3 linked regions of the Hoeflea algicola genome follow. The protein of the gene in region 1 interacts with the protein of each later gene in a pairwise test. Links are inferred from orthologs where the notes say so. Each region holds a gene or a part of one and is shown in the gene's direction. Other genes may lie near its edges.

Evidence for each region.
Region 2: the proteins of rho (region 1) and hfq interact in binary tests that used the Escherichia coli proteins (3 or more experiments, as listed by UniProt). The link is inferred for Hoeflea algicola from one-to-one orthologs.
Region 3: the proteins of rho (region 1) and nusG interact in binary tests that used the Escherichia coli proteins (3 or more experiments, as listed by UniProt). The link is inferred for Hoeflea algicola from one-to-one orthologs.

The regions. Positions count from the first base shown.
Region 1 is NZ_JAOVZR010000001.1:3,135,772-3,143,481, reverse strand. The notes cover bases 2,710-5,638. They hold rho (transcription termination factor Rho), read left to right. Parts: upstream 2,710-3,505; coding sequence 3,506-4,771; downstream 4,772-5,638. Other genes in these bases: hemJ (protoporphyrinogen oxidase HemJ), read left to right, coding at 2,763-3,308; hemE (uroporphyrinogen decarboxylase), read left to right, coding at 2,710-2,766. Also shown: OEG84_RS15425 (Maf-like protein), read right to left, coding at 1-491; OEG84_RS15420 (pyruvate, water dikinase regulatory protein), read right to left, coding at 529-1,350; more of hemE, read left to right, coding at 1,726-2,709; tRNA uridine-5-carboxymethylaminomethyl(34) synthesis enzyme MnmG, read left to right, coding at 6,310-7,710. UniProt on the Escherichia coli protein: Facilitates transcription termination by a mechanism that involves Rho binding to the nascent RNA, activation of Rho's RNA-dependent ATPase activity, and release of the mRNA from the DNA template.
Region 2 is NZ_JAOVZR010000001.1:656,808-664,346, forward strand. What follows is about bases 3,169-5,926. They hold hfq (RNA chaperone Hfq), read left to right. Parts: upstream 3,169-4,302; coding sequence 4,303-4,551; downstream 4,552-5,926. Other genes in these bases: OEG84_RS03330 (potassium transporter TrkG), read left to right, coding at 3,169-3,920; hflX (GTPase HflX), read left to right, coding at 4,565-5,926. Outside these bases: nitrogen assimilation response regulator NtrX, read left to right, coding at 1-1,003; Trk system potassium transporter TrkA, read left to right, coding at 1,070-2,446; more of OEG84_RS03330, read left to right, coding at 2,451-3,168; more of hflX, read left to right, coding at 5,927-5,950; OEG84_RS03345 (helix-turn-helix transcriptional regulator), read right to left, coding at 6,059-6,619; istA (IS21 family transposase), read left to right, coding at 6,798-7,539. UniProt on the Escherichia coli protein: RNA chaperone that binds small regulatory RNA (sRNAs) and mRNAs to facilitate mRNA translational regulation in response to envelope stress, environmental stress and changes in metabolite concentrations.
Region 3 is NZ_JAOVZR010000001.1:477,732-485,232, forward strand. What follows is about bases 4,637-7,356. They hold nusG (transcription termination/antitermination protein NusG), read left to right. Parts: upstream 4,637-5,591; coding sequence 5,592-6,122; downstream 6,123-7,356. Other genes in these bases: OEG84_RS02405 (CatB-related O-acetyltransferase), read left to right, coding at 4,637-4,854; secE (preprotein translocase subunit SecE), read left to right, coding at 5,378-5,578; rplK (50S ribosomal protein L11), read left to right, coding at 6,324-6,752; rplA (50S ribosomal protein L1), read left to right, coding at 6,757-7,356. In the rest of the region: 23S rRNA (guanosine(2251)-2'-O)-methyltransferase RlmB, read right to left, coding at 1-788; OEG84_RS02390 (hypothetical protein), read left to right, coding at 1,470-1,841; OEG84_RS02395 (hypothetical protein), read right to left, coding at 2,058-2,651; tuf (elongation factor Tu), read left to right, coding at 2,742-3,917; more of OEG84_RS02405, read left to right, coding at 4,204-4,636; more of rplA, read left to right, coding at 7,357-7,455. UniProt on the Escherichia coli protein: Part of the processive rRNA transcription and antitermination complex (rrnTAC). The complex forms an RNA-chaperone ring around the RNA exit tunnel of RNA polymerase (RNAP).

The DNA.
Region 1 (7,710 bases):
ATACCCTCGCCTTCAAACTGGTAGGCGCCGACCGACGACAGGGCGCGGTCTCCGACATTGGCGAGATGACGACCAACAAAGCCCGGGTCGAGCTGGCGCATCGTCATTCGCGCAACGGAAACATGACGCCAGAGAGTTTCACCATCCCTTGCCAACGCCACCGCGCTGTTGAGCAAATGGGTGCGACCAGAAAGCTTGAGCAGCCGGCGCCGGGCCTGATCCATGTTTTCAGGCTTGTGGAAGATTTCACCGTCAAGCGACAGCGTCTGATCGGAACCAATGACGATGGCGCCGGGATGACGACTGGACACATCCTGCGCCTTGGCTTCAGCCAGAATTGTCGCCAGATCTTCAGCGTCCAGACCTTGCACCGTCTCTTCAACGGCGCGTTCATCAATTTGCGCCGATTCCGAAACGAAAGTCAGGCCGGCGTTCTGCAACAGTGTTTTCCTGAAAGGGCTTGCCGATGCTAGGATGAGATCGGGTGTCATGGGCACTCCTTCAATATGTCTTGCCGGGTCACCGGAACTAGTGCCACTTAGGCCGCAAGGCAAGGATTGCCGCGGCGGTTTCCTCGATCGAGCGGCGGCTGACGTCAATCACCGGCCAGTTGTGCCGTTCGCACAGCATGCGGGCATATTTGAGTTCCTCGCTGATCAGCGCGCGGTCAGTGTAGTGCTCACCATGATAGTCCGCGGTCGTGCCCAGCACCCGATTCTGACGAACATGGGCAATGCGATCGACCGAGGCGACGAGCCCGACGACAAGCGGCTTCTTGGCGGTGATCAGGCCTTCGGGAAGCGGCACACCATGAACAATCGGGATGTTGGCGGTCTTGACGCCACGGTTGGCGAGATAGATCGAGGTTGGCGTTTTCGAGGTGCGGCTGATGCCGAGAATGACAAGATCAGCCTCCTCGAAATCTGGCGGCAACTGACCGTCATCATGATCAAGCGTGAAGTTGAGCGCGTCGATCCGCTTGAAATATTCCTCGCCCATGGCGTGCTGGGCTCCAACCCGGCGCCGGGACGGGGCACCTAGATAGGACTGGAACACATTGATCACCGGTTCCAGCACAGACACACTGGGCAGGCCCATGTCGCGGCATTTGAGTTCGATGATCGAGGAAAGCTCGGCGTCGACGATGGTATAAAGCACGATGCCGGGGGCGCCATCGATGGCATCCAGCACCGCAAACAGCTGTTTGCGGGTTCTGATCAGCGGGTACACATGCTCGAGCGCCTGCGCGCCCTGGAACTGGGCGGCGGCAGCGCGGCCGGCGGCCATCAGCGTTTCGCCGGTCGAATCGGAGATGAGATGCAGATGGAAATAGTTTTTGGCCTGCTCCACAGGATTCTCCGATGGCTGTTGATAACCGGGGACAGGCTTGAGCTAAGTGAGCGGGCCCCTCGATGGCAAGGGACAAAGTGGGGTTTTATCCACAAAGGCGATTTCCGGGACAGACCCGGACGTTGTTTAGCCGGATTCGGGGACAAGCAATTAGCCATGGACATGGCGAAAATGGGCTGATCGGGTGATATCCCTGAATCTGCAGCTTTATTCACGACGGGCCCTGCCCCATATCCAACCGCGAGACATGTTCATATAAGACGGGGTTGGCTGAACAAGCTGTGGACAAGTTGTGGATAAAAGCCAATCCCCGTAAAACACAGAGTCATAGAATCAGAATCCTTTTCAGTAAGGATTCTCTTTAAGGGATAGACCATGGAAAACCCCGGTGATCGCAAGGTAATGAAGGTGCTGAGCGGAGAATCCGTGTTCCCGCCACCGATCTGGCTGATGCGCCAGGCTGGTCGCTATCTGCCCGAATACCGAAAGACGCGGGCAACAGCGAAAGGGTTTCTCGATCTCTGCTACACGCCAGATCTGGCTGTGGAAGTGACGCTACAGCCAATCCGCAGGTTTGGCTTTGATGCAGCGATCCTTTTCTCCGATATCCTGGTGATCCCCGATGCGCTTGACCGCAATGTCCGCTTTGTCGAAGGAACGGGCCCATTGATGGATCCGATCTCTGCTGAAGAGATTGGTCGCTTGGATGGCGGTGGCATGCACGCACACCTGGCGCCGGTCTACGAGACGGTGCGACGGTTGCGGGCGGAACTCCCCTCGGAGACCACGCTGCTCGGCTTCAGCGGGGCCCCCTGGACTGTAGCGACCTACATGATTGCCGGGCACGGAACCCCCGACCAGGCCCCGGCCCGGCTGTTTGCCATGCAGCATCCGGAAAGTTTCATGACGCTGCTCAATCTGCTGGCGGAGATGTCGGCAGACTACCTGATTGCACAGATCGATGCCGGCGCAGACGCGGTGCAGATCTTTGATTCCTGGGCGGGTGTGCTGTCAGAGGCAGATTTTGCCCGGTTCGCAATCGGGCCGATGAAGCGGATCGTTGATCGGATCAAGGCCGAACGGCCGGGCGTGCCGGTGATCGGTTTTGCCAAGGGTGCCGGAGCGATGCTGGAAAATTACCGCGCTGCAACGGGCATCGATTGCGTTGGGCTCGACTGGACTGTGCCGGCAAAGCTCGGGCAGAAAATCCAGGAGGGCGGCGCGGTTCAGGGCAATCTCGACCCGCTCTTGATGGTGGCTGGTGGAGCGGCGCTCGATCGGGGCGTCGATACGGTGCTGGAAACACTTGGCGGCGGGCCGCTGATCTTCAATCTCGGGCATGGCATCACCCCGCAGGCCGATCCTGAAAACGTCACACGGTTGATCAAGCGGGTGCGCAGCGCAGGCAACAGCTGATGGGTCTCAAGGCGACAAGCGCCAGCGAGGGTCGCAAGGCACGCATCAAGGCTTCGATGTCTATTGCGGTTGTGGTCGCGCTGGCTTTGCTTGGCTGGTGGTTTGAACCTGACTGGCTCTATGGCTGGCTCAAGGTGCTGCATGTCGTAGCGGTGATATCGTGGATGGTGGGGCTGTTTTACCTGCCGCGGCTGTTTGTCTATCACGCCGACGCTGTAGCGGGAGGTGAGGTGGCCACCACCTTCGTGGTGATGGAGCAACGGCTGGTCAAAGTGATCATGAACCCGGCGATGATGGTTTCCTGGGGGGTGGGTTTCTGGCTTGCCTGGAGCGGATTTTCGTTTGTCGGGCTTTGGTTGTGGCTCAAGATCGCTGCGGTAATCGGGCTGACGGTGTTTCACATGTATCTCAGCCGCTCGGCGAAGCGTTTTGCGCGGGGTGAAAATACCCTGACAGCACGGCAATGGCGGATGGCAAACGAGATTCCCACGGTGTTGATGATCGTTGTGGTGATCATGGTGATCATCAAGCCCTTCAGCTGAGGCTCGTGTTTTCTTCACTCGATTGGGCCTGCAGGCGCAAATGTCGCTGTTTCGGGGCTTGCAGCGTTTCACGTGAATCGCTATCTAACAGTCAATGCCTTCCCTAGGCGGGCGCCAGTCACAATCTGGTTGGCTTTCATGGCCGCGTCTAAATGCCCGTTTTCCCCACGAATTTACATTCTAGACTTGGATTTCCCATGCAGGAAATGAAGCTTCAAGAGCTCAAAAACAAGAGTGCAACCGATTTGCTGGCATTCGCCGAATCGGTTGAAGTAGAAAATGCTGGTGTACTTCGCAAACAGGAACTTATGTTTGCTATCCTCAAGCAACTCGCAGCCCAGGAAGTCGAGATAATCGGCGAAGGTGTTGTTGAAGTCTTGCAGGACGGCTTTGGCTTCATGCGTTCTGCCAATGCAAACTACCTGCCTGGCCCGGATGATATCTATATCTCCCCTTCGCAGATCCGTCGTTTCTCGCTGAAAACCGGTGACACGGTGGAAGGCCCGATTCGCGGTCCCAAGGAAGGCGAGCGTTATTTTGCGCTGCTGAAGGTCAACACCATCAATTTTGAGGATCCCGAAAAGATCCGCCACAAGGTGCATTTTGACAATCTGACGCCGCTTTATCCCGATGAACGGTTCAAGATGGAGGTCGACAATCCGACCACCAAGGACATCTCGGCACGGGTAATCGATCTGGTAGCGCCGATCGGCAAGGGGCAACGCGGGTTGATCGTGGCACCGCCGCGCACCGGTAAAACGGTCCTGTTGCAGAACATCGCCCATTCAATCACCGCCAATCATCCTGATTGCTACCTGATCGTGCTGCTGATTGACGAACGGCCGGAAGAAGTGACCGACATGCAACGCTCTGTGAAGGGCGAAGTGGTGGCTTCGACCTTCGATGAGCCGGCAGTTCGCCACGTCCAGGTCGCCGAAATGGTGATCGAAAAGGCCAAGCGCCTGGTCGAACATGGCCGGGATGTGGTCATTCTGCTTGATTCGATCACGCGGTTGGGTCGCGCCTATAACACCGTTGTTCCGTCATCAGGCAAGGTTCTGACCGGTGGTGTTGACGCCAATGCCTTGCAACGGCCGAAGCGCTTCTTTGGTGCTGCACGCAATATCGAGGAAGGCGGCTCGCTGACGATCATTGCCACGGCGCTGATCGATACCGGTTCGCGGATGGATGAAGTGATCTTTGAAGAGTTCAAGGGCACAGGCAACTCCGAAATCGTGCTTGATCGCAAGGTTGCTGACAAGCGTATTTTCCCGTCGATGGATATTCTCAAATCCGGCACCCGCAAGGAAGACTTGCTGGTTCCACGTCAGGATTTGCAGAAGATCTTCGTTCTGCGGCGTATTCTGGCTCCAATGGGAACCACAGATGCGATCGAGTTCCTCATCGACAAGCTCAAGCAGACGAAGACCAACAGCGATTTCTTCGATTCAATGAATACCTGATAGGCCGCAGAATCGGTCTATTCGATTCGGATCCGGTACTGTTATGCGAGAAACCATTTTTGCGTTATCGACCGGGGCGCCGCCAGCCGGCGTCGCGGTCATCCGCATCTCGGGTCCAGGGGTACAAAACGCGCTTTTGTCATTGACGGGCAACGTGCCACCGGCACGTATGGCCCGTCTCTGCAAAATCATGGGTACCGATGGTGCGGTGCTTGACCAGGGTCTCTGCCTCTTTTTCCTGGACCTCACTCCTTTACTGGTGAAGACGTCGCAGAATTGCAAATTCACGGCAGCCGAGCGTCGATCAATGCCGTGCTATTAGCCCTTTCAGCACTTGAGGGCTTGCGAGAAGCCGAGCCCGGTGAATTTACCAGGCGTGCGTTTGAAAACGGCCGAATGGATCTGACAGCGGTTGAGGGATTGGCAGACCTGATCCGGGCCGAAACCGAAGCCCAACGCAAGCAGGCGCTTGGGCAGTCCGACGGAAACCTCAAGTCGCTTTATGGGAACTGGGCAAAGCGACTTACCCATGCACGGGCGATGATCGAGGCGGAACTGGATTTTTCGGATGAGGAAGATGTTCCGGGATCGGTAACGGATCGGATCTGGCCGGACCTCGTATTACTGATAATGGAAATCGAGGAGCACCTGTCCAAGGCAAAGGCCGCAGAAATCGTCCGGGAGGGATTTCGGATAGCTCTGATTGGCCCACCGAACGCCGGTAAATCGTCGCTGTTAAACTGCCTGGCGCAGCGGGATGTGGCGATTGTGTCGGAGACACCAGGAACCACCCGGGATGTGGTCGAGGTCCGGCTGGATATCGGGGGTTACCTGGTTTTGCTGCAGGACACGGCCGGTCTTCGGGAGACTGAAGACGCGGTGGAGCAGGAAGGTATCCGCCGCAGCATGGCAAGTGCTGAACAGGCGGACCTGGTGCTCGAACTGGTTGAACCCGGCGCTTTTCCCTCTTCCGATATACTATTTCGGAACCGCGAAGCTTTGCTTACGGTCAGGACTAAAATTGATCTTGCGGGTGATGATACTCCTGACGCCACATCGTCAGACTTGGCGGTTTCGAGCAAGACCGGATTCGGGATTGATGCCTTGCTTGGAGAGATCGCCAACCGGTTATCCAAATTGGATTCAGGGGTGGTTCTGGGCTGCCAACTCGGTCCCGGCATGTTTTGTTGCTGGATCGGTGCCTATCTGATTTGAGCGAGTCGCTGATCGGAGATGAATTGCCGATTGAAGTGCGTTCTGAACTGTTGCGAAGTGCGGCGACCCATATTGGCAGAATAACTGGTGCAGTGGACGTCGAAGACCTTCTAGATGTTATCTTTTCCGAATTCTGCGTCGGGAAATGATTCACGTGAAACACCTGTTGGATTGGTTAATATTGCAGGGCGTGACTCACGTGAAACACTCCTACAGAATGAACTTCTTGTTCCATCTACCGGCCCGGATTTGTTTCACGTGAAACGTTTCTGACTTGACTTGAGGCTCCGCATCACCAAGAACCCTTCCATCCGGAGAATACCATGCGTTATGATGTGATCGTGATTGGCGGCGGCCATGCGGGCAGCGAAGCGGCAGCAGCGTCTGCACGTCTCGGAGCCAAGACGGCGCTGATTACGCATCGTCGCGACACTATCGGTACGATGTCGTGCAATCCGGCTATTGGCGGTCTTGGCAAAGGTCATCTTGTCCGCGAGATCGATGCGATGGATGGGTTGATGGGCCTCGCCGCCGACAGCGCAGGAATCCAATTCCGGATGTTGAACCGGCGCAAGGGCCCCGCTGTCTGGGGCCCGCGTACGCAGGCGGACCGCAAACTCTATCGTAAAGCTATCCTGTCGTTGCTGGAAGCGACTGAGAACCTGGATATCATCGAGGGTGAAGTTGACGACCTGATAAACCCTCACGGGCAGGTTCAGGGCGTTTGCCTGAAGAGCGGACGTCAAATTGAATGCGGTGCCGTGGTACTAACGACCGGCACATTCCTGCGTGGACTGATCCATATTGGCAATCGCAAAATTCCGGCTGGCCGAATGGGTGAAGACCCTGCGCTGGGTCTTTCGGCAACACTGGAAAAGGCGGGGTTCGCGCTGGGGCGACTAAAGACCGGCACGCCGGCGCGGCTTGATGGCAAGACTATCGATTGGGAAAAGGCCAGTTGGCAGGAAGCGGATGCCGAGCCTGTGCCCTTCTCCTTCTTGACGGAGTCCATCACGGTCCCTCAGATTCGTTGCGGTATTACACGAACAAATGCGGCTACCCACAAAATCATTCAGGATAATATTCATCGGTCTGCGATGTATTCAGGCCAGATCGGTGGGGTTGGTCCGCGTTATTGCCCGTCGATAGAAGACAAGATCGTGCGCTTCGGCGAGCGCGATGGACACCAGGTGTTTCTGGAGCCTGAAGGTCTCGACGACAACACGGTCTATCCCAACGGCATATCTACATCGTTGCCGGAAGATGTTCAGGACGCTTTTCTCAGGACGATGGCAGGGCTGGAGAATGTACGCATCATTCAACCCGGCTACGCGATTGAGTATGACCATGTCGATCCGCGTGAGCTGGGACAAACGCTTGAAACCCGCCGCATCGGTGGATTGTTCCTTGCGGGACAAATCAATGGCACAACTGGGTATGAGGAAGCCGGCGCCCAGGGGCTGGTGGCCGGCTTGAATGCAGCGCTGCTGGTTCAGGGTCGGGAACCTTGTGTGTTCAGCCGCACAAATTCCTATATTGGCGTGATGATCGACGATCTGACCTCGCGAGGGGTTACCGAGCCCTATCGGATGTTTACGTCCCGTGCTGAATACCGTCTGTCGCTGCGTGCCGATAATGCGGAACAGCGGTTGACGCCCCTGGCCATCGAGCTTGGGTGTGCGTCAACGATTCGCCAGAAAAAGTTCGTGACTTATTTCGATTCG
Region 2 (7,539 bases), 2.5 Mb from region 1 along the record:
AACCTCGAAGCTCAAACGCGAAGTTACCGAACTCAAGCGCCGCTCGGGCGATCAGCTCGAACTGATCGGCACCTCGGTCGCGGTCTCGCAGCTCAAGCAGACCATCGACAAGATTGCGCCGACCAACAGCCGGGTGATGATTCTCGGGCCCTCCGGTTCGGGCAAGGAATTGGTGGCGCGGCTTCTGCACAAGAAGTCGAGCCGTGCAGGCGGACCCTTTGTGGTCCTCAATGCGGCGGCGATTACGCCCGAGCGAATGGAGGTGGCGCTGTTTGGCACCGAAAGTGCTGCCAGCCACGAGCGCAAGGTGGGCGCGCTTGAGGAAGCCCATGGCGGCATTCTCTATCTCGATGAGGTCGCCGACATGCCGCGCGGCACCCAGAACAAGATCCTGCGGGTGCTGGTCGACCAGCAATTCGAGCGCGTCGGCGGCACCAAGCGGGTCAAGGTAGACGTCAGAATCATCTCCTCGACCGCGCGCAATCTCGAACAGCTGATTGCCGACGGCGAGTTTCGTGAAGATCTCTACCACCGGCTCGCTGTGGTGCCGTTGCGGGTACCCTCGCTCAGCGAACGGCGTGAGGATATTCCGTTCCTGGTCGACATATTCATGCGCCAGGTTTCCGAACAGGCAGGCATCAGAAACCGCCGCATCGGCGAGGATGCGTTGGCGGTGATCCAGGCCCACACCTGGCCCGGCAATATTCGCCAATTGCGCAACTATATGGAACGGCTGATGATCTTGGCCCGCTCTGATGGTCCAGATACAGTTATCACCGCCGATATGCTGCCCGACGATGTCTCCGACATGTTGCCCAAGACCTCGGCTGCGGGATCAAACCACATCATGACGCTGCCGTTGCGTGAGGCGCGGGAATTGTTCGAGCGCGACTATCTGATTGCCCAGATCAACCGCTTTGGCGGCAACATCTCGCGCACCGCGGAATTTGTCGGCATGGAACGCTCCGCGCTGCATCGCAAATTGAAATCGCTTGGCGTATAAGCGGCGCTTGCTGGCTGCTGCCGGCATGTGTGACAAACGCATGAGAGAGCGTGCAGGGAGACGGCAATGAAGGTCATCATTTGCGGTGCGGGACGAGTGGGTTACGGAATCGCCGAACGTCTGGCCGCCGAGGATAACGACGTATCGGTGATTGATACGTCGGCGACGCTGGTCCAGGCGATCCGCGACACGCTGGATGTGCGAAGCTATGTCGGCCACGGCGCCCATCCAGACGTGCTGGCCCAGGCCGGCGCCGATCAGGCCGACATGATCATCGCCGTCACGCTTTATGACGAGATCAACATGGTGGCCTGCCAGGTTGCGCATTCGCTGTTTAATGTGCCGACAAAGATTGCCCGCATCCGCGCCCAGTCCTATCTCAAGTCGCACTGGTCAGATCTGTTTTCCCGCGATCACATGCCCATCGACGTGATCATTTCGCCGGAAGTCGAAGTCGGCCAGATGGTGTTGCGCCGGATCGCGCTGCCCGGCGCCACCGACGCGGTGCGCTTTGCCGACGACAAGGTGGCGATGGTGGCGATCGAGTGTCTTGAAGATTGCCCGGTGGTCAATACGCCGCTGTTGCAACTCAGCGAACTATTTCCCGATCTGATTGCCACCGTGGTGGGCGTCTGGCGCCATGACAAGCTGTTTGTGCCGCACTCCACCGATCAGCTGGAAACCGGTGATCTGGCCTATGTGGTCTGTGACCGTGAGCACGTTCGCCGCACGCTTGGCCTGTTCGGGCATGAGGAGCAGGAGGCCGGCCGCATCGTCATCTCCGGCGGCGGCAATATCGGCTATTACGTCGCCGCCGCAATCGAGGAACGACAGCCCAAGACCAAGGTCAAGATCATCGAGGCCGACCGCGCCCGCGCCGTTTCGATTGCCGATTCGCTCTCGCGCACCGTCGTGCTCAACGGCTCGTCACTTGATCAGAACATCCTCGTCGAGGCAGACATTCAGAACGCCGATCTGATGGTGGCGCTGACCAATGACGACCAGGTCAACATCCTGTCCTCGGTGATGGCCAAGCGACTGGGTTGCAAGGCCAATCTGGCCTTGATCAACAATCCCTCGTTTCAGGGGTTTACCAAGACGCTGGGCATCGATGCCCATATCAATCCACGCGCGGTGACGATTTCGAAGATCCTGCAGCATGTTCGCCGCGGTCGCATTCGGGCGGTCTATTCGGTGCAAAAGGGCTCGGCTGAAGTGATCGAGGCCGAAGCGCTGGAGACCTCGCCGCTGGTCGGCAAGCCGCTGCGCAATCTGGATCTGCCCGATGGCGTGCGTATCGGCGCGATCTATCGCGACAAGCAGGTGATCAGGCCCGACGGATCACAGAAGATCAAGGCCAAGGACCGGGTGGTGATGTTCGCGGCGCTGGATTCGGTGCGCCATGTGGAACAGATGTTCCGCGTCAGCCTCGAATTCTTCTAGCTCCATGCTCGGCATCCTTCACGTGCTGGCGGTCTCTGTCGGCGGCCTGTTCGCCATGATGGCGCCGGCGGTGCTGTTTGCGATCGCCGATGGCATGCGCGATCTCGCGTTTTCGATGCTGCTGGTCAGTTCGCTGGGTGTGTTTGCTGCGCTGATGGTGCTCGGCTCGATTGCCGGGTTTCCAAGGCGGCTCGGCCGTTCATCGGGTTATCTTGCGCTGGTTGCGGTCTGGTTCTTGTTGCCAATCGTCGCGGCGATCTCGTTCAAGACACTGGCCGGGCTGTCCTGGATCGACGCCTGGTTCGAGGCGGTGTCGGCGCTGACCACGTCCGGCTCGACGTTATTGACGCGTGAGACCGCACCGCGGGCGATCCTGTTCTGGCGGGCCTCGGTGGAGTGGTATGGCGGCTTTCTGGCGCTGGTATCGATCATTCACGTACTGGCGCCCGGCGGATTTGGCGGGTTGCCTGCCGGTGATCGACGCGTTGTTACCGGGCATTCCAGCGACATGACCATCGATCTTGCCGGTTTCCGCGACGTATTCTGGCAATATCTTCTGATGACGCTTATCGTTTTCATCGCGCTGATGCTGGCGGGCGTGGCGGGGCCGTTTGCAGCAATGATGTCGATGGTGGCGATTGCCACCGGCGGGTTCCTGCCATTTGACGGCGCGCTTGAGCAACATGCTGGCCCGATGGCGCAGATCGTGCTTGCGGTTGGGCTGGCTGTCGGGACGGTGAGCGTGTTCTGGCGGCGGCGTTTGTTGCGTACACCCAAACACTTCATTGCTGCCAATCCAGAAGCGATCATCATCGGCTCGGCAATTCTGGTGTTCGCAGTGCTGTTTGCCGCACGGCTGTCAGCAGTCTCGGGCGGGGCTGAATTGGGACCGGTGTTTGCCGAAAGCCTGCTTGCGGCAACCTCGCTGATCGCCACCAGCGGAATTGAAAGCAGGCCAGGCGTGCTTGCGCTCTGGCCTGAAATCATCGTGCTTCTGATCGTGCTTGTAGGCGGTGGAATCTATTCGACCACCGGCGGCTTCAAGGTTTACCGGATTTCGGCCATGGCGATTCATTCCGCACGCGAACTCAACCGGCTGATCTATCCCAGCAGCGTCTCCAGCCTGCGTTTTGGGACACACCGTATCGACGAGCCAAGCATGCGGGCGATCTGGACCTATTTTGTCCTGTCCTTGCTGGTTATTGCCGCCGCGGCGATGGCGTTGACGCTTGCGGCGACGGATTTCGAAGCCGGCATCGCCATGGCGATTGCCTTCTTCGCCAATGCCGGGCCGGTCTATGAAGCCCTGATCCCGCCGGTGTTTACCACCGATCCAGCCAATCCGGCCTGGCCTCAACTGATTGCCATGCCGGCCTCGGCCAAGATCATCGGGATTGTCGTCATGACCATGGGGCGGCTTGAGGTGATGGTCATATTTGCGGTCTTGAACCTGCGCTACTGGATGACCCGATAGTTCGCGGCGACCCGTTTGAATTTGTTTGCGGTCATGATTATGTGTACCAAATCAATATTTTGACGCGAATTTTCTACTCCCGGTCGACTGGTAAATTGATGCCGAGCGCCGCGATTGCGCAGCCGCTGCGGGACAAATCAAGTGTTTACAAACACCCGCAACAATGATCTGGTGCGATACATTCGAACGAGCGAATTTCTGTCAGCGGCAAACAATATAATTTGTATGTCTCAGGGAGTAAAATTGTTCGGAGCTTGACGTAACTGCAGGCTTTACAGCTGGCTCCGTTTTCAGTCAGAATACGAGCGTTACGAACGGGATCTGAACGGGTGCGGTAATGACCTGCGTAGCGCGGGCAATAAAAAGACGGATATAAGGCGCAATGGCGGAGCGTTCACAAAACCTGCAGGATCTATTTCTCAACACGGTTCGGAAGCAGAAGATTTCCCTGACGATCTTTTTGATCAACGGGGTGAAGCTGACCGGCGTGGTGACGTCATTTGACAATTTCTGCGTGCTGTTGCGCCGCGATGGCCACTCGCAGCTTGTCTATAAACACGCAATCTCCACCATCATGCCCAGCCAGCCTGTGCAGATGTTCGAGAACGAGGACGCCGCTGAAGGCGCCTGACGGGAAAACGCACATAGAAACTGTTGATAGTTCCGGAAATTTCCACGACGCGGACAGCAAGTCCATCGTCACCCGCGCGATCGTGCTCATCCCGACCTTGCGCACGCGCAATGCTGCGCCCGGCAGCGGCCCCGATGGTGGCAATGTCGCCAAGCGACCGGACAGCCACCGACTGGGCGAAGCGGTCGGCCTGGCTGGCGCCATCGAGCTCGAGGTTGCCGAAGCGCTGATCGTGCCGATATCCGATCCTCGGCCTTCTACCTTGTTCGGCAAGGGCAAGATGCTCGAGATGAAGGCGCTGATCGATTCGACCGATTCGCAACTGGTCATCGTCGATCATCCGCTGACGCCGGTACAGCAGCGCAATCTGGAGAAGGAATGGGCGGTCAAGGTGATCGACCGTACCGGCCTGATCCTGGAAATCTTCGGTCGCCGTGCCTCCACCAAGGAAGGCGTGTTGCAGGTCGAACTCGCCCATCTCAATTACCAAAAAGGCCGGCTGGTCCGCAGCTGGACCCACCTTGAACGTCAGCGTGGCGGCGGCGGCTTCATGGGTGGCCCCGGAGAAACTCAGATCGAGGCCGATAGGCGCCTGCTGCAGGAGCGCATCATCAAGCTTGAGCGAGAGCTCGAACAGGTGCGCCGCACACGGCAGTTGCACCGCGCCAAGCGCAAGAAGGTGCCGCATCCGATCGTGGCCCTTGTCGGCTACACTAATGCCGGCAAATCGACCCTGTTCAACCGGCTGACCGGTGCAGAGGTGCTGGCCGAAGACATGCTGTTTGCCACGCTCGATCCGACGCTGCGCCGGATGAAGCTGCCGCATGGCGCCACGGTGATCCTGTCGGACACGGTGGGCTTCATTTCCAATCTGCCGACGCATCTGGTCGCAGCTTTCCGCGCTACGCTCGAAGAGGTTGTGGAAGCTGACCTGATCCTGCATGTGCGCGACATGTCCGATCCCGACCGCAATTCCCAGGCCACGGATGTCGAGGCGATCCTGAAAAGTCTTGGTGTCGGCGAGGAAAAGCCCGGCCAGATGCTGGAAGTCTGGAACAAGGTGGATCTGCTCGACGACGATGCCGCGGACGCGCTCCGCACCCGCGCGGCTTCCGGCGAGGCGATCGTGGTCTCGGCCTTGAAAGGCGAGGGCGTCGACACGCTGCTGACTGCGGTCGAATCGCGCATTTCAGGTGAACTTGTCACCCGAACGGTGCGGCTCGGTACCCAGCAATTGCAGGTGATGTCCTGGATTTATGACCGGGGCAGGGTCAAGGACCGGATCGATCACGAAGACGGCTCGGTTGAGGTCACCGCCGAATTCACGGCTGCCGACAGCCTCGATCTCGACCGGCAACTGGGCTTGGGCCCGAAGCCCGCCGACGATTGGGATGACTGATGTAACCCGCGGTGAGATGGGTTCGTCGGAGCGAACACTGCCTGCGTGAATTCATCCGTTATGGCGCCGTGCGTAAAGATACAAATAATACTGTGTTGCTGTTGAGCATCAGCGAAAAGGTGGTGCTATATTTTGAAGTAAACCTGCCAGCACGGCCTGACGTCCCGTTCCGGTCTTGGTGATCACCCTCTTCATGTAGAATCGACAAGTGGAAGACTTTATATTCATGATTTGTGAAATTTGGTCTATAGTCATTCCATCGCCAAGCCCTTTAGCAACTTTAGCTTCAGAGGGCGTCAAATCAAACAATCCTTGTAGAATACTCGCATCCGGCATGATTTTTTGCATCAGTGGTGTAATGACAGCAATCAGTTTTGCTGTAGAGAATATATCTCTGACCACTCCACGAACTGGGATCAGGTGAAGAACTGACGGTGGTTGGTCAGAGGCAGCTTCAATCGGAATGGATCCGATTCTGGTTAGTGAACCAGTACTGGAAATTTCTGCAAGCAATCCCGAAAGCAAACTATCGGCCCTCTTGTCGATAATCGTAAATCTATCGTGCCGGTCCTGTACCACTGCCGGGATCAATGAGGCCATGTGATCATTAGCGTAGATGGTCTTGCCCCGGACTCCAAGGAGTGCTGCGGCCAGACCTACTTCGTCCACTGCGTATTCCGGGACGATCCGGCCACTGATTCCGATAGCATCCGGCCACCCATTCCGATTTGATCCGGCCGGGGATTCCGGGGCATCCGGCCACCCCCATTTCAACCCAGTTTAGGCTGCTGCGAGGCGATCTGTAACAGGGCTACTGTTCCGTTCCTTTGGATGGAGAGAGCCCTTTATGAAGAGATTGCCTATGCGGAAGATAAGGGAAGCCCTGCGGCTTCGGGCGGATGGATTTTCAGGCCGCCAGGTGGCGCAAAGCCTGTGCGTGGCCCGTGCGACGATTTCGGAATATTTTCGGCGCGCTGATCTGGAAGGTTTGAGCTGGCCTCTGTCTGCTGATCTGTCGGACGCCGACCTTGAGAACCGCCTGTTTCCCGTTTGCCCCGGCGATGTCCGTCGCGCGGTTCCTCAGCCTGTCTGGGCGCATGTGCATGCCGAGTTGCGGCGCAAGGGCGTGACGCTGTCGCTGCTGTGGGAGGAGTATCGCGGGGTTCATCACGATGGATACGGCTATAGCCGATACTGTGAGCTCTACACCCGCTGGGAAGGCAAGCTGTCTCCGGTGATGCGTCAGCGTCATCCTGCAGGCGAGCGGCTGTTTGTCGATTACGCGGGCCCGACAGTTGATGTTGTCTGCCCCAAAACGGGAGAGGTGCGCACCGCACAAATCTTTGTCGCGACGCTGGGAGCGTCCAATTACACCTATGTCGAAGCCAGCTGGACACAGGGCCTGCCGGACTGGGTATCCAGCCATGTGCGTGCCTTTGAGTTCTTCGGTGGCGTGCCTGCGCAGCTGGTTCCAGACAATCTCAAGGCAGGCGTCACCAAGGCCTGTTTTTATGATCCTGAGATCAATCGCACCTATGGTGATATGGCGGCACATTACGATACCGCCATCGTTCCGGCGCGGCCTGGAA
Region 3 (7,501 bases), 2.7 Mb from region 1 along the record:
TCGACCGTCTCGCGGGTCTTTTGCCGAAGGCCCTTGCCCTCGGCGCCAAGCACCAGTGCGATTCGGTTGCCCGACAGGCCGGTTTCGATCGGTGCCGGGCCTTCCGAATCAAGCCCGATGGTGACGAAACCCTGGGCCCGGATCTCCTCGAATGCCGCCGCCAGGTTGCGCACCTCGATATGATCGATCATTTCCAGTGCGCCGGAGGCCGATTTGGCCAGCACGCCCGATTCCTGCGGGCTGTGGCGTTGGGTGGTAACAAGCGCGCCGGCACCAAATGCCACCGCCGAACGCATGATCGCGCCGACATTATGCGGATCGGTCACCTGGTCGAGAATTACGATCAGTTGCCCTTCGCCAAGCGCTGACAGTGGCCGCGGTTTGAGCGGTGCTGCTTCCAGAAGCACGCCCTGGTGCACGGCGTCATCGCCAAGCAACAGGTCGATGTCCTGTGGGCTCACAAGTTCGAGCGGGTAGGGCAGGGCCGCATCCTCGGCGATCTCCAGCCGGATGAGCGCATTGCGTGTGGCCTTCAGGCTGGTAATGCGTCGCGCTGGGTTGTCGAGCGCAGCACGCACCGTGTGCAGGCCATACAGGTAGACGGTTTCCGGCGCGACGCGATCCGCATAAAGCGAGCCTTTGCGCGCAGGCAGGTCGCGCTTGCTGCGCGGCTGCGCCGGCGGCAGGCCCTGTTGATCGCGCTTGGCGTCGCGGTGGGCGCGGCGCAGCTTGGCATAGTGGGTATCGCGGTTGGAACCGTCCGCGCCGGTATCGTCATCTTTGCTCATGGCGCGCTTATACCCCAATTGCGGTAGGGTGCAATCGGTGGCCCAACCTGAGGCCCGACCGACAGCATCGCGGCGGTTTTCACCGCACGGTTTTCCGGGGTTTCCGGGTGTGCTGCGAGCGGCCCGTGAAGAACTGTCGGTTTTTGTCGCCATCCGTGTTGACACGGCAACCGCGCGCCGTCATAACGCCGACCGCGGAGCAGGTGTTTCTAACCAATCACTTGGCCCGCAAAACCCGAACGTTTCGGGTGTCCATCTTGGATGCATGACCCTGACGGTTGGACCGGAGGAATGCCCGAGTGGTTAAAGGGGACGGACTGTAAATCCGTTGGCTTCGCCTACGTTGGTTCAAATCCAACTTCCTCCACCACCGTTGCGGGGTCGTGAATGCGGGTATAGCTCAATGGTAGAGCAGCAGCCTTCCAAGCTGAATACGAGGGTTCGATTCCCTCTACCCGCTCCAGACCTCCATTGAATTTCCGAATCATTCCAGAAATCTTGCACAGCCGTGCTACGGTTTGCTGGTGATCTGATCGCAGATTGCCCGGCACTGTCATTTCCTGATCCGTGTCGCACTGTTTTTGTGCCGCAGCGCTGTCCGTTTTGGGGACCGAAAGGCCGCAGGCCGTTGCACAACTGCGCCCCGTCCACATCCGAACAATCAGAAAGTCCGGCCCCCAAATGATGAAACCGATTGTTGATCGCGGCTTAGCCCCGCGCTTTCTGGCGCTGGCAAGCCTTGCTTCAGTCCTCTCTGTCGCTTCGGCAGCAGGGGCGCAAGACCAGACGGAACAGCAGCAATGCGAGCAAAAATGCATGGATGCGAATGATGCCGATAATCTGCAGTGCCGCGTCGACGAGGAGATGCAGCAGAAGCAATTGCAGGACGCTGCTGCGTTAAGTCCGGATGCGTCCGCGGTGCCCGGAAGCAACGCGCAGCAAAAGACCCCCGGGGTGTTTATAACCGAAGTCGATGCCTATGAAGAAAGCTGCCTCGGTTTTGAAGGGCAGGCCGCACTCAGCCAATGTCTGGATAGATGCGAAGCTAACTGACTTACGCGGCTGGGCGCCGCCATCGCCGCATTTTCAGTGCCTGATGATCCGCGCGCGTCAGCAATCTGTGATGCGTCGCCACATGGATTTCGCGGCCTATTCACCCTGATGCAGACAATGCGCCACTGCCGAAATAGGCCATGATCGCGCCAAAGCCAGATCCGATCAGATAGGGCCAGTTGCCTGGCATGTGGACCGTCCCAGACTCGCTCAAATTTACCAGGATTGTGTGTTGGCTGCCGCGCTCGAAATCGTATTTGGCGGCTGCAAGCAGCGTGTCGTCTCTTTGATGTCGACGACTGTTCCGATTACCCGCACCGCGCCTTTTCGAAAGCGGTGAACCTTGAAAATTTGCTTCAGTCCCAGCAATGAAATTCCGATCGGAAACAGCACAAACAAAACAAGGACCAGGGCCGTAATCCAAACAGGGGGAGCTTCCAAAGTCATATTCCTCTTGCCGGGTGGCATTTGCTGGTGCGATCGGCTTTGAGGCTGCCAAATACGCAAAGAACAAAAAATTCGGGTCATGAAATCGACCCGGGGGCGGGCGATGTGCTGCGATTTCGGTACCGTGTAGCAATCCACACCAAGAAGCAACAAAGCGAGCCTGATATGCTTGCCGGGCGCCGGATAGACGCTGGTTTGCGTTTCCGGGTATCTGTTCCCGGCTGAAACCGATTCGGTGCTGCACCCCGGCTGAATCGGGTCGGCGTCGCCGGGACACGGTATGCGCGGCGGCCCGTTTCCATAGCATCCACCCGGATTTCCGGCATTTCCGGCGTCTCGGTTTTTGCTTGCGAAACTGGACACAAACCCTTATGTCGCGTGGACTTCTCGCGGAACCCGGATCAAACGCCTCCGGATCCACAGTCTGCCAACAGAATTACAGGATACAGGACGATGGCAAAGGGTAAGTTCGAGCGCAATAAGCCGCATGTAAACATCGGCACGATCGGTCACGTTGACCACGGCAAGACGTCTTTGACGGCTGCGATCACCAAGTATTTCGGTGATTTCAAGGCCTATGACCAAATTGACGCGGCGCCGGAAGAAAAGGCGCGCGGCATCACCATTTCGACCGCCCACGTCGAATATGAAACCGAGGCCCGCCACTACGCCCACGTCGATTGCCCAGGCCACGCCGACTATGTGAAGAACATGATCACCGGTGCCGCGCAGATGGATGGTGCGATCCTGGTTGTGTCGGCTGCCGACGGCCCGATGCCCCAGACCCGCGAGCACATCCTGCTGGCCCGTCAGGTTGGCGTTCCGTCGCTGGTTGTCTTCCTCAACAAGGTTGACCAGGTTGACGACGAAGAGCTTCTTGAGCTCGTCGAGATGGAAGTTCGTGAGCTGCTGTCGTCCTACGACTTCCCGGGCGACGATATTCCGATCATCAAGGGCTCGGCGCTTGCCGCGCTCAATGATGGCGACAAGGCAATCGGCGAAGACGCCATCCGCGCGCTGATGGCCGCTGTTGACGAATACATCCCGACGCCTGAGCGTCCGATCGACCAGCCGTTCCTGATGCCGATCGAGGACGTGTTCTCGATCTCCGGCCGTGGCACGGTTGTCACCGGTCGCGTCGAGCGCGGCGTTGTCAAGGTTGGCGAGGAAATCGAGATCGTCGGTATCCGCGACACCCAGAAGACGGTCTGCACCGGCGTTGAAATGTTCCGCAAGCTGCTCGATCAGGGCCAGGCCGGCGACAACATCGGCGCATTGCTTCGCGGCGTTGGCCGTGAGGACGTCGAGCGTGGCCAGATCCTGTGCAAGCCGGGTTCGGTCAAGCCGCACACCAAGTTCAAGGCAGAAGCCTACATTCTGACCAAGGAAGAGGGTGGCCGTCATACGCCGTTCTTCACCAACTACCGTCCGCAGTTCTACTTCCGCACGACCGACGTGACGGGTGTTGTGACACTGCCGGAAGGCACCGAAATGGTGATGCCGGGCGACAACATCTCGGCTGACGTGACGCTGATCGTGCCGATCGCGATGGAAGAGAAGCTTCGCTTCGCCATCCGCGAAGGCGGCCGCACCGTTGGTGCCGGCATCGTCGCTTCGATCATCGAGTAATCGTTGATTTTTGACGATAATTCAATCAGAAAGAACGCGGGCCTCGGCCCGCGTTTTGCGTTTAACGGTAGGCGATACATGGCGCTGAATATGCGCGAACGCCCAGACGACGGGAACCGCCTGTAGTGGCGCGCGAGCGCCCTCGGCAGGTCAAATCTGGACAAACACCCGCACGGTCGGTAATGAGCTGCGATCGGCTACACGGTGAATGGCATGGAGGCTGCGGTGAACAAGAATCTGTTCTGAAAATCGGACCAATTCTCACTCCAGATCGAAAGAGCAATTCATGTCTCGTCCCTTCCTCGACGCGACCTTGCGTCATCCCATCATCCTGCCCGACGGCACGCCGCATCACGGCACGGTTCACCTCAACCAGGTGATCGACCATCCCAACATTGCGATCGGCGATTTCAGCTATTATTCGGGATTTGAAACACCCGCAGATTATGCCGCTGCCCTTGCACCCTATCTCTATCCGGGTGCGCCGGAGCGGCTCACCATTGGAAAATTTTGCCAGATCGCCCATGGTGTGCGCATCATCACCAGTTCAGCCAATCACGCCATGGACGGGTTTTCCACATATCCCTTCGCGGTCTTCAATCCCGAGCTGGTCCGGTCCTACGCGGCCTCGATCGACAACAGGCGCGACACCGTCATCGGCAATGATGTTTGGCTCGGTTTCGAATCGGTGGTGATGCCGGGGGTGCGAATCGGCCATGGTGCCATCATCGGTGCCCGCTGCGTGGTCACTGCAGATGTCGCCGATTATACCATCGTCGGCGGCAATCCAGCGCAACCGATCCGGTCACGCTTTGCCCCGGATGTGGTCGCCCGCCTGCTTGATCTGGCCTGGTGGGACTGGGAGCTGTCGCGAATCGGCCGCCATGTCGACGCCATTACCGGTGCTGACATCAATGCACTCGAGCGAGCGGTCTAGCTATCTCTGCCCGATTTCCTTTTGGCGGCCATATGAGCGAGGCTGGGCGGCAGGGTGTTGCTATCCGGGTTTGCCCGGCCTTCAGGCCGTCAATCCTCGGCCGATTGGAGGGAGGCAGGAATACCCTTGCCGTCACAGCGGTCGGACGTTGAGCAGAAAAACGGAGCACGGTGCTCATTGGCGTCACTTCTTCCTTGCATTCCCCGTGCATTTGACGCTATCAGAGCCGCCACCGGCCTAGGGGTATAGCTCAGTTGGTAGAGCGACGGTCTCCAAAACCGTAGGTCGCAGGTTCGAGTCCTGCTGCCCCTGCCAGTTCGGTGGCGTCGGTGACGGCGCACACGGGAGACGGCCCGGCATCTTGTCCGGGAGCAAAGATTGGGCCAGTTGAAGGGCTCGCAGCGAAAAAAGACCGCTACCCCCTTGTGATTTGGGGAATCGGGCTTTATGTAGGACGTTAACAGACACGCGGTGCGTGGAGCTGGCAAACCGGCTTTACGCGCCGTATAAGCGTGGATAGATAATGGCATCCAAGACAAATCCGTTTACATTCATTCAGCAGGTTCGGGCTGAAACCGCGAAAGTGAAGTGGCCGTCGCGTCGCGAAACCTCGATCTCGACGATCATGGTTCTCGTCATGGTGCTGCTCGCCTCGATTTTCTTTTTTGCGGCCGATCAGGCTATGGGCTGGGCGATTTCGCTCATCCTGAATATCGGCGCCTGAGGCGGGGAACACGATGACTGCACGCTGGTATATTGTCCACGCCTATTCAAATTTTGAAAAGAAGGTTGCGGATTCGATCGAGGAGCAGGCTCGCCAGAAGGGTTTGAGCCATCTTTTCGAAAAGATTCTGGTGCCTGTCGAGAAGGTTGTTGAGGTGCGCCGCGGCCGCAAGGTTGATGCAGAACGGAAATTCTTTCCGGGTTATGTGCTGGTGCGCGCCGATCTGACCGACGAGGCGTTTCATCTGATCAAGAATACGCCGAAGGTGACAGGTTTCCTGGGTAGTGATTCCAAGCCGGTGCCGATTCCGGATTCGGAAGCTGACCGGATCCTGATGCAGGTTCAGGAAGGTGTGGAGCGGCCCAAGCCCTCGATCGCCTTCGAGATCGGCGAGCAGGTGCGGGTGTCCGATGGCCCCTTCGCTTCGTTCAACGGCACGGTGCAGGAAGTCGACGAGGAGCGTTCGCGTCTCAAGGTCGAAGTGTCCATTTTCGGTCGGGCAACCCCGGTCGAACTCGAATATGGTCAGGTCGAAAAGGTCTGACAAGCAATCGCCTGGCCTGCGCAATCTGCAAGGATTGCGCAGGCCAGGTTTTGCGTTACCGGAATACCTGGTGATGCATCCGCGTGGGAGGTGAGTGGACTTTAGCCGGTTCACCGATCCGCACCACGCAACCGCAGCCGCCGGCAGAAGCCGGCATCAAGGTGACGCACAGGCGTTGCCGCAATGAAAGGCAGAGAGAATATGGCTAAGAAAGTTGCAGGCCAGCTCAAGCTGCAGGTTCCGGCCGGATCGGCGACACCGTCGCCCCCGATTGGCCCGGCACTTGGTCAGCGTGGCATAAATATCATGGAATTCTGCAAGGGCTTCAACGCCGCGACGCAGGAAATGGAAAAGGGCATGCCGATTCCGGTCGTCATCACCTACTACCAGGACAAGTCCTTTAACTTCGTCATGAAGCAGCCTCCGGTGAGCTACTTCATCAAGAAGGAAGCCAAGCTCAAGTCCGGCTCCAAGCTTCCGGGCAAGGAAATTGCCGGTTCGATCACGCGCGCCCAGGTTCGCACGATCGCCGAAGCGAAGATGAAGGATCTTAACGCCGCCGATATCGAAGGCGCGATGGCTATGGTCGAGGGTTCTGCCCGCTCCATGGGCCTGGAAGTGACGGGATAAGACCATGGCCAAGATTGCTAAGCGCATGCAGAAGGTCAACGAAGGTGTTGACCGCAACAAGTATTACGCCCTCGGCGAAGCTGTTTCGATGATCAAGGAACGCGCCATCGCCAAGTTCGATGAGACCATTGAAGTCTCGATGAACCTCGGCGTTGATCCGCGCCACGCCGACCAGATGGTCCGCGGCGTCGTCAACCTGCCCAACGGCACCGGCCGTGACGTTCGCGTCGCCGTCTTCGCCCGCGGTGAAAAAGCCGACGAAGCCAAGGCTGCTGGTGCAGATATCGTTGGTGCAGAAGAACTGGTTGAAATCGTCCAGGGCGGTACCATCGATTTCGATCGCTGCATCGCCACACCGGACATGATGCCGCTGGTCGGTCGTCTCGGCAAGGTTCTCGGCCCGCGCGGCATGATGCCTAACCCCAAGGTTGGCACAGTTACTGCCGATGTCGCCAGCGCCGTCAAGGCGTCCAAGGGCGGCGCCGTCGAGTTTCGCGTCGAAAAGTCCGGCATCATCCATGCTGGCGTCGGCAAAGCCTCGTTCGGTCCTGAACAGATCGAAGAAAACATCCGCGCTTTCGCCGATGCCGTCGTCAAGGCAAAACCGGCCGGAGCCAAGGGTAACTACCTCAAGCGCATGGCGATTTCTTCGACCATGGGCCCGGGTGTCAAGATTGATCCGTCGTCGCTCAGCGTCGCCTGATTTGTAAGATTTGGAAAGCCGGGGATACCTCCGGTTTTCTTCAGTT